DNA from 4 places in the Citrobacter sp. LJND-P06 genome. Region 1 is predicted to be linked to each of the others. Evidence: predicted binding sites of a transcription regulator. Region 1 holds the regulator's gene; each other region holds the start of a gene.

Region 1 (4,210 bases):
GCGTGACGCCGGATATTCTGACCAGCGCCAAGGCGCTTGGCGGCGGGTTCCCGGTGAGCGCCATGCTGACCACGCAGGAGATTGCCAGTGCGTTTCACGTCGGTTCCCACGGTTCTACCTACGGTGGCAACCCGCTGGCCTGCGCGGTTGCTGGCGCGGCGTTCGATATTATTAACACGCCAGACGTGCTGGACGGCATTCAGACAAAACGGCAGAAATTTGTTCAGCATTTGCAGAAAATTGACGAGCAGTACGACGTCTTCAGCGACATTCGCGGGATGGGACTGTTGATTGGGGCAGAGTTGAAGCCGCAATATCAGGGACGAGCGCGCGAGTTTCTTTATGCGGGCGCGAATGAAGGCGTGATGGTGCTGAATGCCGGCCCGGATGTGATGCGCTTCGCCCCCTCGCTGGTGGTGGAAGAGGCGGATATCGATGAGGGAATGCAGCGTTTCGCTCAGGCCGTCGCGAAAGTCGTTAACGCTTAATATCCCGTAACTGACGGCTGAGCCAGATCCCGTGGTGAGGCCGTTGACGCCAGGCGACCGACGAAATGGTGTGCATGGTTTTCAGGTGGCCCAGTATGCGCTGCAGGTGCTGTTCCAGGGTACTTAATGACCCATGGGAGAGCATCTCTGGCGCTTCCAGGATATTCACATCGCCAGAACTGCCCGGCCCGTCATACTCCAGACGCTGCTGGCAGCGCTGGAGCGCAATTTCGCACGATTCCAGATAGCGTTGCGCAAGGTCTGGCGTCAGCATCGTATGTTCCCGCGCCAGCGTGGTCATGGCGTTGATGTGCTCGACAATAAACTGGCTGTGCGTCACCCACAGTTTCATATCGGCCAGATAGTGCGCGTTAAAGCCGGGTTCCTGCATGGCCTGATTCAGCGAGTTGTACAGCGTGTTGTGCGCCTGATTGACACGCATACGCTGATACGCAAGCGGTGTTGCCTGTGGATTGTCGCTGAGGATCAGGCGTATAGCGTCTTGATCGGCTTCCAGCGCGTCGTGGGCGTTTTTGCGTAACAGACCGCTCTGCCACTGCGGCCAGAGCCAGACCGTTCCGCCAAACGCGATCAGGCAGCCAATCACCGTATCAATAAACCGCGGCACAATGTACTGCTCACCGTTTAACGTCAGCAATTGCAGGGTATACACCGCAGTGACCGTAAACCCGACCGTTGCCCAACCGTAATTTTTACGAATGATCAGATAGCTCACCAGTGTAATGACCAGCATGCCCGCTAGCGTGAAGCCTTCGGGAATATGGAAGTGTAGCGTCACGCCCGCAATCACCAGCCCGACCAGCGTACCTACCGAACGGTGTAATATGCGAACCCGCGTCGCGCCGTAGCCGTTTTGCGTCACAAACAGCACCGTCATCAGGATCCAGTACGGTTTCGGCAGATGTAACGCGCTGCCCATCAGACTGGCGATACTCAGCATGACGCTAATACGCCCGGCATTTCGCAGCGCGGGCGACTTGAAGGACAGATAGTTTTTTAACGCCGGGATCAGCGGGAGTCGGCGCTGTTTATCCGCCATCAGGTCGCGGGCGTAGAGCGGGCGTTGGGTCCGCAATACGCGGGCAATGCGGCTAAAGTGCCAGTAACAGAACTGACCGACCGGGTTATCGGGATGCTGGTTAGCGATTTTCTCCAGCGCACCAATCTGTTTTTCCATGGTAAAGCGAGTTGGCAGGCGGTGATACAGAATATCATCCGCCAGGATGCGTAAACGTGCGGCGACCGTTTGAGCGTTCCAGCGAATCACCTGTTCCGCATGGCTGCGTTCGACCAGCTTTTGCACCTCTTCCGGCTGATGCAGACTGACGGAGATATGTTCCTGTAGGTCCAGCGCTTCCTGGAAGGCCCGCAGCAGACGTTTGTATTCATTGTTGTGATGCGCCGACAGCATGTGCATTTGCTGGTAACACTGGGTGATGAGATCCACCGCTTTCTGTTGGCGTACCAACAAAGGCGGCAGCGCTTTTTCAGGATCCGCATGCTGGGTGAGCAGACTGTATTTGGCTTCGCAGTAGTCGGCCAATTCGCGGTACAACAAACTGAGCGACTCGCGCAGCGGTTGTTCACGCCAGAGCCAAAACCAAAACCAGTTAAAAAGCCCGTACCACAGGGTGCCCAGGGCATAGATCAGCAACGGCTCCCACACGGGCATGTTACCGGCAAGGCTGAGTGTGAAAATGGCGGCGATCAGCGAAGCCGGCAGGAGTCGGGCATGTAAGGCGCTGAGTTCAGCCGTCACGCCAAGAATCAGCGTTAAACCCGTCAGAATCAGCGGCAGCGGTATTGCTTGCGCGAGCAGGAGCTGCATTGCCAGGCTGCATCCGGCAAACAGCGATGCACCAATGACTAAGCGTTTGAAAAAGCGTTTGTGGGGGGTATCAAGCCCGGCGATGTTGCAGCAGGCGGGAACGAGAGAAAAGAGCAATCCCAGATGCAACTGGCCGATGATAAGGCCGATCGCCACAGGTAAACACAACACCAGCGTTTGCCGCAGTGCGTAGTTGATTTCAGGGTGATAGATCAGTCTTCGCCACATCGGTGCCAACAAAAATGGCGTATTACAGGGTAATACGCCATTTTGACGGGGTTAACGAGTGCCGTAGACGACGATGGTCTTACCGTGCGCGGAGATCAGGTTCTGATCTTCCAGCATTTTCAGAATACGACCAACGGTTTCGCGAGAACAGCCAACGATCTGACCGATCTCCTGACGGGTGATTTTGATTTGCATGCCGTCCGGGTGAGTCATCGCATCGGGTTGTTTCGCCAGGTTCAGCAGAGTCTGAGCGATACGACCGGTTACGTCGAGGAAGGCAAGGTTGCCGACTTTTTCGGACGTAACTTGCAGGCGACGAGCCATCTGGGAAGACAGGCGCATCAGAATATCCGGGTTCACCTGGATCAATTGGCGAAATTTTTTGTAGGAGATTTCAGCGACTTCACAGGCCGTTTTTGCACGAACCCATGCACTGCGCTCCTGGCCTTCTTCAAACAGGCCCAATTCGCCAATAAAATCGCCCTGATTCAGATAAGAAAGGATCATCTCTTTCCCTTCTTCGTCTTTAATCAGCACAGCCACTGAGCCTTTAACGATGTAGTACAACGTTTCTGCTTTTTCACCCTGGTGAATCAGCGTGCTCTTCGACGGGTACTTATGAATGTGGCAATGAGACAAGAACCATTCGAGAGTCGGGTCTGTTTGCGGTTTGCCAAGCACCATGCGCGGTTATCCTCTGTTATAAGCTGTCTCCAGAGCCAGAAAACGACGCTGTCTCTGGGGTTGCCAAAATATGCTTCCCGCTGCCAGGGAAGGGGGCTGCTAAAAATGTACTGCAGCCTGTAATGTGATGTTCTCTGCATACATGCAGTACGTCAATGTATTACTGTAGCATCCTGACTGTTTTAGCATAGCTTTCGCTGTGTGTCTCCTGGTGTCTCGCTTCAGCTTGATACAGGTCGCCTTCCGTTGCGAGATTTGTTATGTCCGCGTAATCTGTCAGGAAAATTGAAACATTGGAGTTACGAAATATGCAAGCGCGTGTGAAATGGGTTGAAGGCCTAACCTTCCTGGGAGAGTCTGCTTCCGGACACCAGGTTTTGATGGATGGTAACTCCGGTGATAAAGCACCGAGTCCGATGGAAATGGTGTTAATGGCTGCGGGTGGGTGCAGTGCGATCGATGTGGTGTCTATTCTGCAAAAGGGACGCCAGGACGTGACCAATTGCGAAGTGAAGCTCACTTCCGAGCGTCGTGAAGAGGCGCCGCGCCTGTTCACGCATATCAATCTGCATTTCATTGTGACTGGCAATGATCTCAAAGACGCCGCCGTTTCGCGCGCAGTCGATCTGTCTGCTGAAAAATATTGTTCCGTGGCGTTGATGCTGGAAAAAGCAGTGAATATCACGCATTCATACGAAGTGATTGCTGCCTGATGATCCTTGCCTGATGGCGCTGCGCTTATCGGGCCTACGACAGGAGTAGGCCGGATAACGCAACACCGCCATCCGGCAAAATCTTACCTTACTCGATTTTTTTGCCTTCCATCAGTCGCTGAACCAGCGGCAGCATGATCAACTCCATTGCCAGTCCCATTTTGCCGCCCGGCACGACTAATGTATTGATATGTGAAATAAACGAGCCCTGAAGCATTGCCAGCAGCCAGGGAAAATCGATCCCTTCC
Region 2 (4,210 bases), 410 kb from region 1:
TTTCACCGACATGCCGAGCACTAAGCCGTCACGCTTACGGTCTTCAGAAATGTAGACAATACCGTTCGCCAGGCCATCCTGCGGCGAACGCGCCACCACTTCATGGCCGTCGAGAGTGACATAGCCACTGGTGCGAGGCAGCGCGCCATACAGCACCTTCATCAGTTCGGTACGCCCGGCGCCCATCAAGCCCGAAATCCCCAGGATCTCGCCCTTGCGCAGCGTAAAGGAAACATCATTAACGCCGGGGCCACACAGATTATCCACTTTCAGGCGGATCTCTCCCGGCGCGTTATTCAGGCGCGGGTATTGATCTTCAAGCTTACGACCGACCATCATTTCAATGAGTGAATCTTCGGTCAGCGAGGCCACTTCACGTTCGGCAATAAATTGTCCGTCACGAAAAACGGTTACGTCATCGCAAATGTCGAAGATCTCTTTCATACGATGAGAAATATAGACAATCCCGCGCCCCTGCGACTTTAATTCGCGAATAACGCGGAACAGAGATTCCGTTTCGGTATCGGTAAGCGCATCCGTAGGTTCATCCATAATGATGACTCTGGATTCAAAGCTCAGCACTTTGGCGATTTCCACCATCTGCTGATCGCCAATCGACAGTTCGCCCACCAGCCTGTCGCTTTTAAAGCGCAGATTGAGCTTTGAGAGCAGGACGTCGGCTTCGGCATACATCTTTTTCCAGTCGATTTTGCCAAAGCGATTCACAAACTCACGGCCCAGAAAAATGTTCTCGGCGATGGTGAGTTGCGGGATCAGGTTCAGTTCCTGGTGAATGATGCCGATACCGGCTTCCTGAGAAGATTTAGGGCCGGTAAAGGTGGTCTCTTTTCCCAACCACAACAAAGAACCCGCATCACGTGAGTAGATGCCGGTTAACACTTTCATCATGGTGGATTTGCCCGCGCCGTTCTCGCCCACCAGCGCCATAACGCGGCCTGGATAAACATTCAACGCGGCGCCGGATAGCGCTTTTACGCCTGGGAACGCTTTATCGATCCCTTTGAGTTGCAGTAATGCGTCCATGATGGCCTCAGAACGTGACGCCAGCACAGAGAATAATATTCGCATACGGAGAACACTCTCCGCTGCGAATGACCGCCTGACTGTCTGCGGTTTGTTTTTTGAATTGTTCGTGCGTGGTGTAACGAATTTCTATGGTGTTTCCCTGGTGTTGTTGCAGTTGCTCAATGTGTTTGAGCAACGTTTCGTGGAGCTGCGGATTATGTTGTTTGATTTCCGTCGCGAGAATGGCCGACTCGACCTGCATTTCACGGGTGACGACATCCAGTACCTGCATAAATGAAGGCACCCCCTGGGTTAATGCCATATCAATACGCGATGTGCTGCCCGGAATGGGTAAACCCGCATCACACACCACCAGCGTATCGGTATGCCCCAATCGGGAAATCACCGATGAAATTTCAGAATTGAGTACCGTGCCTTTCTTCATTTTCTTACTCCACTAGCGAAACGTTTCGCTGACGATAAGTTTAGTCGCAATAATGCGCAGATAACCACCCTGAGGTTATTGAAATGTGATCGGCATCGAAACGTTTCGCAAACCGCGTCATGGTGAAGAATAAAATCTGAGAAGGGATATACAAAACGCCCCCTTTCATCATGAAAGAGGGCGTTGTTCGGTTTAAATCTCGACCTGGGTACCCAGTTCAATAACCCGGTTAGGCGGGATCTCAAACTGATCCGGCGCACGCAGCGCATTACGCTGCAACAGCAGATACAGTTTGCCGCGCAAACGGAGATACCACGGGCGTTTTCCAACGATTAACGATTCGTGTGACATAAAGAAAGAGGTTTCCATCATTCGACAGCTTAACCCTTCCAGACCGCAGCGATGGAAAACTTCCTCAACGTTCGGCGTTTCGCGCCAGCCGTAACTGGCCACCACGCGCCAGAAGGTGGGTGACAGTTGCTCAATCTGCACACGACGCACGTTGTGTACGTAAGGCGCATCTTCCGTGCGCAACGTCAGCAGAATAACCCGCTCATGCAGCACCTTGTTATGCTTGAGGTTATGCATCAAGGCAAACGGGATAACGTTCAGTGCGCGCGACATATACACCGCGGTGCCCGGCACACGAACCGGCGGTGATTTCTCCAGTGAGGCGATCATCGCTTCCAGAGAGTTGCCGTGCTCATGCATGCGCCGCAGCAGACGGAAGCGCTCGCTTTTCCAGGTCGTCATAATAGTAAACATCACCAGACCCAGACTTAATGGCAACCAACCGCCTGAAAGCAGTTTATCGAGGTTTGCCGAGAACAGCGGAACGTCAATGCACAGGAACGCCACCAGGATCAGCGCGACGAAGTACTTATTCCAGTGCCAGTTTTTACGCGCGACGGTGGTAGAAAGGATTGACGTCAATACCATTGTTCCCGTCACCGCAATACCGTACGCCGCCGCCAGATTGCTGGAGTGCTCGAAGCTGATAATCACAATCACCACAGCGACGTAGAGCATCCAGTTTACAAAGGGAATGTAGATCTGACCCGACTCCATCTCTGAAGTATGGATAATGCGCATTGGCGACAAATAGCCAAGGCGTACAGCCTGACGCGTCAGTGAGAAAACGCCAGAGATGACGGCCTGTGAAGCGATAACCGTCGCCAGGGCGGCGAGAATCAGCAGCGGAATCAACGCCCAATCCGGCGCCAACAGGAAGAACGGGTTTTTGATGGCTTCCGGGTGTTTGAGCAATAACGCCCCCTGACCGAAATAGTTCAGCACCAGCGAAGGCAATACCACAGAGAACCATGCCAGGCGGATAGGGAGCTTACCAAAATGGCCCATATCGGCGTACAGCGCTTCGACACCGGTAATAGACAGCACCACAGCGCCTAATGCGATAAAGGATAAGGTTTTAAATTCCAGAAAGAAATGCACAGCCCACAGCGGGTTTAAAGCTTGTAACACTTCTGGATTGGCGATAATGCTGCGCAAACCCAGCCCGGCAAGCACCAGGAACCAAATCAGCATGATTGGTGCAAACAGCTTACCCACCATCCCGGTACCATGCTTCTGAATCATAAACAGCAGGGTGAGGACGATAATAGAAAGCGGGACAATCCAGGTATCGAGCTGCGGCGCAATGATTTCCAAACCTTCAATCGCCGACATAACCGAGATTGCTGGGGTGATCACCACTTCACCATAGAAAAAGCTCCCCCCGATCAGTCCGATAATGACCAATGCGGAAGTTGTTCTTGCCGATGTATTCCGCCCGGCTAGCGACATGAGTGTCAGGATCCCGCCTTCACCAGCGTTATCTGCACGCATGACAAACGTCAAATACTTGATGGAGACAACAAAAATCAACAGCCAAAAAATCAGCGACAGAAAACCAAACACAGCGTCGCGCTCAACGCCAAAACCGAACTGACCGGACAAACATTCGCGAAGCGTATATAGCGGGCTGGTGCCGATATCACCGTAGACCACCCCAATCGCCGCGAGAGTAATCGCAGACAATGATTGCTTATTATCAGTGCTCATAGACTAGTCTTTCGTTTATATATGAAATGTGTGCGTAGTCCCTTGGCCCACAAAAAAGCGCAAGTATGCACGATTAATCGCAAAATCGTACCCCTAAATTGCGGCAGATTAATCTGGCGCAAAGAATATGAAACAGCGCTTCAGTCTATTAATACCCCTGGAGCGAAACGTCTATACTCGCTGTTTACATGGTACAACTGATGAAAGGACGCCACTCTATTATGGCTCACCCACATTTATTAGCGGAAAGAATTTCCCGTCTGAGCAGTGCTTTGGAAAAGGGACTTTATGAACGCAGCCATGCCGTACGCTTGTGTCTTTTAGCCGCGTTGAGCGGAGAGAGCGTTTTTTTACTCGGCCCCCCTGGTATTGCCAAAAGCCTGATTGCCCGTCGACTCAAATATGCTTTTCAGCACGCCAGAGCTTTTGAATATCTGATGACCCGTTTTTCCACGCCTGAAGAAGTCTTTGGCCCACTTTCCATTCAGGCATTAAAAGATGAAGGGCGCTATGAGCGATTAACCGCCGGATATCTGCCCGAAGCTGAAATCGTCTTTCTGGACGAAATATGGAAAGCCGGCCCGGCAATCCTCAATACATTGCTGACCGCCATCAACGAACGTCATTTTCGCAACGGCGCCTACGAAGAAAAAATCCCTATGCGTCTGCTGGTGGCGG
Region 3 (4,210 bases), 1.6 Mb from region 1:
CCCGCCCGCACGCTGCTGGAGATTGCCCGTCTGCGCCAGCAGGCGCAAAAACTCGGCATTAAAAAGCTGGAAGGCAACGAGAAAGGCGGCATCATCGAGTTCGCCGAGAAAAACCACGTCAATCCGGTCTGGCTTATCGGTCTGTTGCAGAAACAGCCGCAGCACTTCCGTCTGGACGGGCCAACCCGCCTGAAGTTTATTCAGGAACTGGGTGAACGTAAAACCCGCATCGAATGGGTTCGTCAGTTCATGCGGCAACTGGAAGAAAACGCCGTCGCGTAATCACTGTGCCGGGTGACGTCACTGTTCACCCGGCGCAGTATTTACAAACTCTTTGCATTTCCCTGCACTTCCCGACATAGCCAGCCGTCATAATCCTCGTTTACTTTATCGCAACAATAACCCTGTGATTTACATGGATTTATAGTGATGAGATTACACATGCGCTTTTCTCGCTGGCTGGCATTTTGTGCCCTCGCCGCGACCGTGGCGGTTGCGCTGCCTGCCAAAGCGAACACCTGGCCACTGCCTCCGGCGGGCAGCAAACTGGTGGGCGAAAACAAATATCACGTCGTTGAAAACAACGGCGGTTCGCTGGAGTCGATCGCCAAGAAATACAATGTCGGTTTTCTGGCGCTGTTACAGGCAAACCCGGGCGTTGATCCTTACGTTCCGCGCGCGGGCAGCGTACTGACTATCCCGTTGCAAACCCTCCTGCCAGATGCACCGCGCGAAGGGATCGTTATCAACCTGGCAGAGTTACGTCTGTACTATTACCCGCCGGGGAAAAATGCGGTAACCGTCTACCCGATTGGCATCGGTCAGTTAGGCGGCGATACGCTGACGCCAACGATGGTGACAACCATCTCTGACAAACGCGCCAATCCGACCTGGACCCCAACGGCAAATATTCGCGCGCGTTACAAAGCGCAAGGGGTTGACCTCCCTGCCGTGGTTCCGGCCGGGCCGGATAATCCTATGGGGCATCATGCGATTCGCTTAGCTGCCTACGGCGGTGTCTATCTGCTGCATGGTACTAATGCCGACTTTGGTATAGGTATGCGCGTTAGCTCAGGGTGTATTCGCTTACGTGACGGTGATATTGAGACATTGTTCCGCCAGGTCACGCCGGGGACAAAAGTAAATATCATCAATACGCCAATCAAAGCCTCTGTAGAACCGGGAGGTGTGCGTCTGGTGGAAGTGCATCAGCCGTTGTCGAAGAATCTGAACGATGACCCGCAGGTATTGCCCATTAACCTGAACAGCGCCATGCAGGCGTTTAAAGCCTCAGCGCAAACCGATGCGGCGGTCATGGAACATGTTATGGAAGTGCGTTCCGGTATGCCGGTGGATGTCACCCGTCATCAGGGCGACGCACCGCAGGCGATGTAGAGACTCAGCCTATAAAAAAACCCGCAAATATCGCGGGTTTTTTTATGGCAATTAAACAGGCATTTATGAGGGAGTCATGCTTATTTGTAAATAACCGCCGTCCCGTGAAGGGTGTTAGGGCCGGTGACTGACGTAATACGGAAGGATTTCGCGCCCATCTCATCCGCTTTCTGCGCCAGTTGATCTTCCAGAGAACCCAGATTGGTTCCAGCATTCGCAGATATAGTGCCCACTTTTTGTTGACCGGCAGGTGTAGCCTGAACTTCAACGGCCGCGAAGCTGGCAAATGAAAGTGAACTCAGAACAGCAGCAGCGATAAGGGTTTTTACGTTTTTCATGATAGTGACCTGTAGCAGATGAATGATGTCGTTAGCATTAACTTAACGATCGATAGGTAAATGATAGATGTGATCCAGGTCACACGTCAATGTATTTTTGTAATGGTCGTTACTTTAATTATAAATGCCTTATTTTTCAGAGCCGTAAGATTAATTTATTTTTATCCTGAATACGCTGGTGACTGAGCGGGTTTATTTTTATAATGGTTGTTCAATAAACCCGACCTGGTACAACGGCACCATGACAACTACCCCGACAAGTTGTGCAAAAAAAAGCCGTGGCCGACCAAAAGTGTTCGACAGGGAAGCCGCGCTTGATAAGGCCATGACACTCTTCTGGCAACATGGCTATGAAGCGACATCGCTCTCCGACCTCGTAGAAGCAACTGGGGCGAAAGCGCCAACGCTGTATGCGGAATTTACTAATAAAGAAGGGTTATTTCGCGCCGTGCTGGATAGGTACATTAGCCGTTTTGCGGCAAAGCACGAGGCGCAGCTTTTCTGCGAAGAAAAAAGTGTTGAATCGGCGCTCGAGGATTATTTCACTGCCGTTGCGACCTGCTTTACCAGTAAAGAGACTCCCGCCGGATGCTTTATGATTAATACTTCCGCGACGCTGGCAGCCTCTTCTCGTGATATTGCGCATACGGTCAAATCACGCCATGCGATGCAGGAACAGACACTGACCCAATTTCTGCGTCAGCGACAAGAGCGCGGCGAAATTCCAGCGCACTGCAACCCGCAGAGTTTGGCAGAATATCTGAACTGTATATTGCAGGGGATGTCGATAAGCGCCCGCGAAGGCGCCACCTTCGAAAAGCTGATGTTGATAACCCACACCACGCTAAAACTGTGGCCTGAGCTGCTCAAATAGTCTGTCGGGCCTGGGCCACTCGCCCATTCCTGATGGTTATCGCAAACATAAAAAAGCCCCTCAGCCTGAGCGAATGAGGGGCAAGTGTGCAGAGTACAGCTATTTTTACGCTTTGTTAGTCAAAATGAGCTGGCCGTTGTTATCCAGAGGGATCTGCGCACCAGGATCTTTATCCATGCGAATTTTGCCCTGCTGATCGCCAATTTTGTAAGTGACATCATAACCCAGCATTTTTTCAGACTTGTCATACACCGTTTTGCAACGCTGCTGGGTTGAGGTGTAGGTGTCATTGTTCTGCATTGAGCCCTGGATCTGGTTGCCGGCATAACCGCCTCCCAGCGCACCCACGACTGTGGCCACATCTTTACCGCGACCACCGCCAAACTGGTGACCAATAACCCCCCCGGCAACCGCGCCGAGTACGGAACCGGCGATACGGTTTTCATCCTGTACGGGTTTACGGTGCGTGACCGTAACGTTATGGCACTCCTGACGCGGAGTTTTAACCGTTTCCTTAATCGGTGTTGCAGAAACAACCTGCGCATACTGCGGGCCACGGTCTAAGACATTAAGACCAGCGACAGCCGCGACGCCCAGCGCAGCCGCTACGCCAATCCCGATACCCGCCAACATTGATTTATTCACGGGAACTCCTCCTTTTTTGCTATTAGTAACAATTTTGCAACGGATGAGGGAGTAAGCAAATCAGACAACGGATGAAAAGTAGGGGTTTGAGCGGGGAAACAGGATGATTCGGAGTACTCCGAAGCGCATAACGGCGACTGGCGGGGAAGATTCTGTAAAAAACTCACCGGCACGAATAGCCGGTGAGTAAAGAGCTCATTAATGCAGTTTCAGACGTGGGCGAATCACACGGTTAATGCTGCCAACCAGCATCATCAACCCGGTTTTGAAGTAACCATGCAACGCAATCTGGTGCATACGATACAGCGAAATATAGACGAAGCGGGCGATGCGCCCTTCTATCATCATGGATCCGCGCGTCAGGTTCCCCATCAGACTTCCCACGGTAGAGAAGTTAGAGAGAGACACCAGAGAGCCGTGGTCTTTGTACTGATACGCCTTCAGCGGTTTACCGTTCAGCTGCGCCAGGATATTGTTCATCGCGCAGGTTGCCATCTGGTGTGCCGCCTGAGCGCGTGGCGGTACAAAGCCCCCTTCCGGACGCGCGCAGGATGCACAGTCGCCAATGGCGTACACGTCAGGGTCGCGGGAGGTTTGTAAGGTCGGTTCCACCACCAGTTGATTGATACGGTTGGTTTCCAGACCGCCAATATCTTTCATAAAGTCTGGCGCTTTAATACCAGCCGCCCACACCATCAGATCGGCTTCGATGTATTCGCCATCTTTAGTATGAAGTCCGCCGGCATCAGCACTGGTCACCATCGTCTGCGTCAACACGCGTACGCCCAGTTTGGTCAATTCGCTATGTGCTGCGCCAGAAATACGCGGCGGCAGTGCTGGCAGAATACGCTCTCCGGCTTCAACCAGCGTCACATTCAGCGCTTCGTTGGTCAGCCCTTTATAACCGTAACTGTGCAGTTGTTTCACCGCATTATGCAGTTCTGCCGACAGCTCAACA
Region 4 (4,210 bases), 1.7 Mb from region 1:
CCCGCTAAATCAACAGGAAAACAAATTTGAAAGTCCGCCATGTTGATTCTTTTTTCGCGTTAATTTTCAACGTGAGTGAGCGCTTTTACCAATGGCATGAAGGAAACGGAGTCAATATTGACTCCGTCTATATGAAAGATGGGTTAGCTGAGGAGGCCGGGGAAAATAGCTTTAAGGCCTGTTACGATGAACTCAATACCCAACGCCATCAACAGCAGGCCCATGATACGGGTAATGACGTTAATGCCGGTTTGTCCAAGCAATCGCACCAGCCACGGCGCCATACGGAATAAGCCCCAACAGCACAGCGCAAAAATAGCGATAGCAACGAAAAAACCCACCAGGTGCATAATGCTGTTATATCGTGTACCCCAGACTATCGTCGAACTGATAGCCCCCGGCCCTGCCATTAAAGGCAATGCCAGCGGCACAACACCGATGTTTTCACGTATTGCGGTTTCTGATTTTTCCTGCGTGTTCTGCTTATCTTCGCCCAGTTTCCCGCTGATCATCGACATTGCAATCGTGACAACCAGAATCCCACCCGCGATCCTGAACGAATCAATCGAAATCCCGAAGAGTTGCAAAATGCCGTCACCCAGGAAGAGTGAAGTCCACAAAATAATGGCCACCGACAAGTTGGCGGTCAGGTTTGTCTTGTTACGCGCCGCTGCCGTTTGGTAGCTGGTCATACTGATAAAGACAGGAATAATCCCAACCGGGTTAACCAGCGCAAATAACCCGATGAAAAATTTAAAGTAAACAGGAAAGTCAAATAACGTTTGGATCACGGTTAGCTCCGAAGCGTTAGCCGGATGAAGTTAGTCGTCAAAAATGGTAAAAACCGCGCTGAAGATACGCCTTTTAGCAGCATACTTCACCTCAAATCTGCACTATCTCTCTATATTCTCCACTGTTATTTATATGTATGGATTATGCTAATGTGGATATCATTCACCTCAACAATTCACCAACACAGGGTGTGAATTGCTAAAAGGGCCTGCTGAAAGGTGTCAGCTTTGCGTAATTTTGATCCAGATCACGTAATAACTACTCAGAAGTGAGTAATCTGGCTTCCGCCACCTGGACGTAATGCGCTAGAATCAATTAACGCTAACGCATAAGCTCTTTTAGTAAATCAGAGTAAAATGGACGTTAAGTAACCGTTTGATTTTTAGACTTTTATACAAACTTTCGTCGATCTGTCTATACTCTCGTATCGAGCAGATGATTTACTAAAAAAGTTTAACATTATCAGGAGAGCATTTATGGCTGTTACTAATGTCGCTGAACTTAACGCACTCGTCGAGCGCGTAAAAAAAGCCCAGCGTGAATATGCCAGTTTCACTCAAGAACAGGTTGACAAAATCTTCCGCGCCGCCGCTCTGGCCGCTGCTGATGCTCGAATCCCCCTCGCTAAGATGGCCGTTGCCGAATCCGGCATGGGTATCATTGAAGATAAAGTGATTAAAAACCACTTCGCTTCTGAATACATCTATAACGCCTACAAAGATGAAAAGACCTGTGGTGTGCTGGATGAAGACCACACCTTCGGGACTATCACCATTGCTGAACCGATTGGTATCATCTGTGGTATCGTTCCGACCACTAACCCGACGTCTACGGCTATCTTCAAATCATTGATCAGCCTGAAGACCCGTAACGCTATCATCTTCTCTCCGCACCCGCGTGCTAAAGATGCAACGAACAAAGCTGCCGACATCGTTCTGCAAGCTGCTATCGCTGCAGGGGCACCGAAAGATCTGATCGGCTGGATCGATCAACCTTCCGTAGAACTGTCAAACGCGTTGATGCACCACCCGGACATCAACCTGATCCTTGCTACCGGTGGGCCGGGCATGGTTAAGGCTGCGTACAGTTCTGGTAAACCTGCTATCGGTGTTGGTGCAGGCAACACGCCAGTGGTTATTGACGAAACAGCAGATATCAAACGTGCGGTAGCGTCCGTGCTGATGTCTAAAACGTTCGATAACGGCGTAATCTGTGCTTCTGAACAGTCTGTTGTTGTTGTTGACGCCGTATACGATGCCGTTCGTGAACGTTTCGCCAGCCACGGCGGCTACATGCTGCAAGGTAAAGAGCTGAAAGCCGTTCAGGACATCATCCTGAAAAATGGCGCGCTGAACGCAGCAATTGTTGGTCAGCCGGCGTACAAAATCGCTGAACTGGCTGGCTTCACCGTACCAGAAACGACCAAGATTCTGATCGGCGAAGTGAAAGTGGTTGACGAAAGCGAGCCGTTTGCTCACGAGAAACTGTCACCTACGCTTGCAATGTACCGCGCTAAAGATTTTGAAGACGCCGTACTTAAGGCAGAGAAACTGGTCGCCATGGGCGGTATCGGTCACACCTCTTGCCTGTACACCGACCAGGATAACCAGCAGGATCGTGTCAACTACTTCGGTCAGATGATGAAAACCGCGCGTATCCTGATCAACACCCCGGCTTCTCAGGGTGGTATCGGTGACCTGTACAACTTCAAACTCGCACCTTCCCTGACTCTGGGTTGTGGTTCCTGGGGTGGTAACTCCATCTCTGAAAACGTTGGTCCGAAACACCTGATCAACAAGAAAACCGTTGCTAAGCGAGCTGAAAACATGTTGTGGCACAAACTTCCGAAATCTATCTACTTCCGTCGTGGCTCACTGCCAATCGCACTGGATGAAGTGATTACCGATGGTCACAAACGTGCGCTGATCGTAACTGACCGCTTCCTGTTCAACAACGGTTACGCAGACCAGATTACCTCTGTTCTGAAAGCCGCTGGCGTTGAAACTGAAGTGTTCTTTGAAGTTGAAGCTGACCCGACGCTGAGCGTAGTTCGTAAAGGCGCAGAGCTGGCTAACTCCTTCAAACCAGACGTTATTATCGCTCTGGGTGGTGGTTCCCCGATGGACGCCGCGAAAATCATGTGGGTCATGTACGAGCATCCGGAAACTCACTTCGAAGAACTGGCGCTGCGCTTTATGGATATCCGTAAACGTATCTACAAGTTCCCGAAAATGGGCGTGAAAGCGAAGATGGTTGCTGTCACCACCACATCCGGTACCGGTTCTGAAGTGACCCCGTTTGCGGTGGTTACCGACGACGCTACAGGTCAGAAATATCCGCTGGCTGACTATGCGCTGACGCCGGACATGGCGATTGTTGACGCCAACCTGGTTATGGAAATGCCGAAGTCTCTGTGTGCCTTCGGTGGTCTGGATGCGGTAACTCACGCGCTTGAAGCTTACGTTTCTGTACTGGCTTCTGAGTTCTCTGACGGTCAGGCTCTGCAGGCGCTGAAACTGCTGAAAGATAACCTGCCAGCGTCCTACAATGAAGGGTCTAAAAACCCGGTAGCACGTGAGCGTGTACACAGTGCAGCGACTATCGCCGGTATCGCGTTTGCTAACGCCTTCCTGGGTGTATGTCACTCCATGGCGCATAAACTGGGTTCTCAGTTCCACATTCCTCACGGTCTGGCGAACGCCCTGCTGATCTGTAACGTTATTCGTTACAACGCAAACGACAACCCGACCAAACAGACGGCATTCAGCCAGTACGACCGTCCGCAAGCGCGTCGTCGTTATGCTGAAATCGCCGATCACCTGGGTCTGAGTGCTCCTGGCGACCGTACCGCAGCGAAAATTGAAAAACTGCTGGCATGGCTGGAAAGCCTGAAAGCGGAACTGGGTATTCCTAAGTCCATCCGCGAAGCGGGCGTACAGGAAGCTGACTTCCTGGCTAACGTGGACAAACTGTCTGAAGATGCGTTCGATGACCAGTGTACTGGCGCTAACCCGCGTTACCCGCTGATCTCTGAACTGAAACAGATTCTGATGGATACCTTCTACGGTCGTGAATTCAGCGAAGGTGAAACTGCAGCGAAGAAAGACGTTGCCGCAGCAGCACCGAAAGCTGACAAAAAAGCGAAAAAATCTGCTTAATTTGCTCACGTAAATATCAGCAAATCGCGAAAACGGTCCCTCTGGGGCCGTTTTTTTTATACTTTTTATAGATGGCCACCCGATGCACAATGGGTATCAAGACTGATGCCATCATAGACGGACAATGCGCGGGGTCTTACCGGGGAACGTCAGAGAACAACGGGAGAAGAGGTTTCAGGGCAGACGTGGTTTGTGATAGCCATCAACCTACCCTGTTTGTTTCATTGCGTACAGGGAGCCTGTATTAGTCGTATCGATGC

Evidence for each region. The regulator CRP, encoded in region 1, controls carbon source genes, mostly activating them, when cyclic AMP is high. The targets are predictions, from matches to a motif close to ATGTGANNNNNNTCACAT.
Region 2: the regulator CRP is predicted to act here: its motif matches at 1,555-1,572, upstream of rbsD (D-ribose pyranase).
Region 3: the regulator CRP is predicted to act here: its motif matches at 1,801-1,818, upstream of bhsA (multiple stress resistance protein BhsA).
Region 4: the regulator CRP is predicted to act here: its motif matches at 1,028-1,045, upstream of adhE (bifunctional acetaldehyde-CoA/alcohol dehydrogenase).

Annotation. Positions count from the first base shown of each region.
Region 1 covers NZ_CP187317.1:363,249-367,458, forward strand. The annotation lists gene argD (bifunctional acetylornithine/succinyldiaminopimelate transaminase) at 1-488, shown strand, start outside; gene ACO7SM_RS01640 (YccS/YhfK family putative transporter) at 478-2,565, opposite strand; gene crp (cAMP-activated global transcriptional regulator CRP) at 2,617-3,249, opposite strand; gene ACO7SM_RS01650 (OsmC family protein) at 3,558-3,962, shown strand; gene ACO7SM_RS01655 (phosphoribulokinase) at 4,051-4,210, opposite strand, start outside.
Region 2 covers NZ_CP187317.1:4,622,266-4,626,475, forward strand. The annotation lists gene rbsA (ribose ABC transporter ATP-binding protein RbsA) at 1-1,044, opposite strand, end outside; gene rbsD (D-ribose pyranase) at 1,052-1,471, opposite strand; gene kup (low affinity potassium transporter Kup) at 1,664-3,532, opposite strand; gene ravA (ATPase RavA) at 3,754-4,210, shown strand, end outside.
Region 3 covers NZ_CP187317.1:2,005,650-2,009,859, reverse strand. The annotation lists gene mfd (transcription-repair coupling factor) at 1-282, shown strand, start outside; gene ldtC (L,D-transpeptidase LdtC) at 430-1,395, shown strand; gene bhsA (multiple stress resistance protein BhsA) at 1,476-1,733, opposite strand; gene comR (TetR family copper-responsive transcriptional repressor ComR) at 1,975-2,607, shown strand; gene ACO7SM_RS09640 (glycine zipper 2TM domain-containing protein) at 2,713-3,252, opposite strand; gene ndh (NADH-quinone dehydrogenase) at 3,451-4,210, opposite strand, start outside.
Region 4 covers NZ_CP187317.1:2,100,746-2,104,955, reverse strand. The annotation lists gene ACO7SM_RS10090 (YchE family NAAT transporter) at 144-791, opposite strand; gene adhE (bifunctional acetaldehyde-CoA/alcohol dehydrogenase) at 1,269-3,950, shown strand; gene tdk (thymidine kinase) at 4,195-4,210, opposite strand, start outside.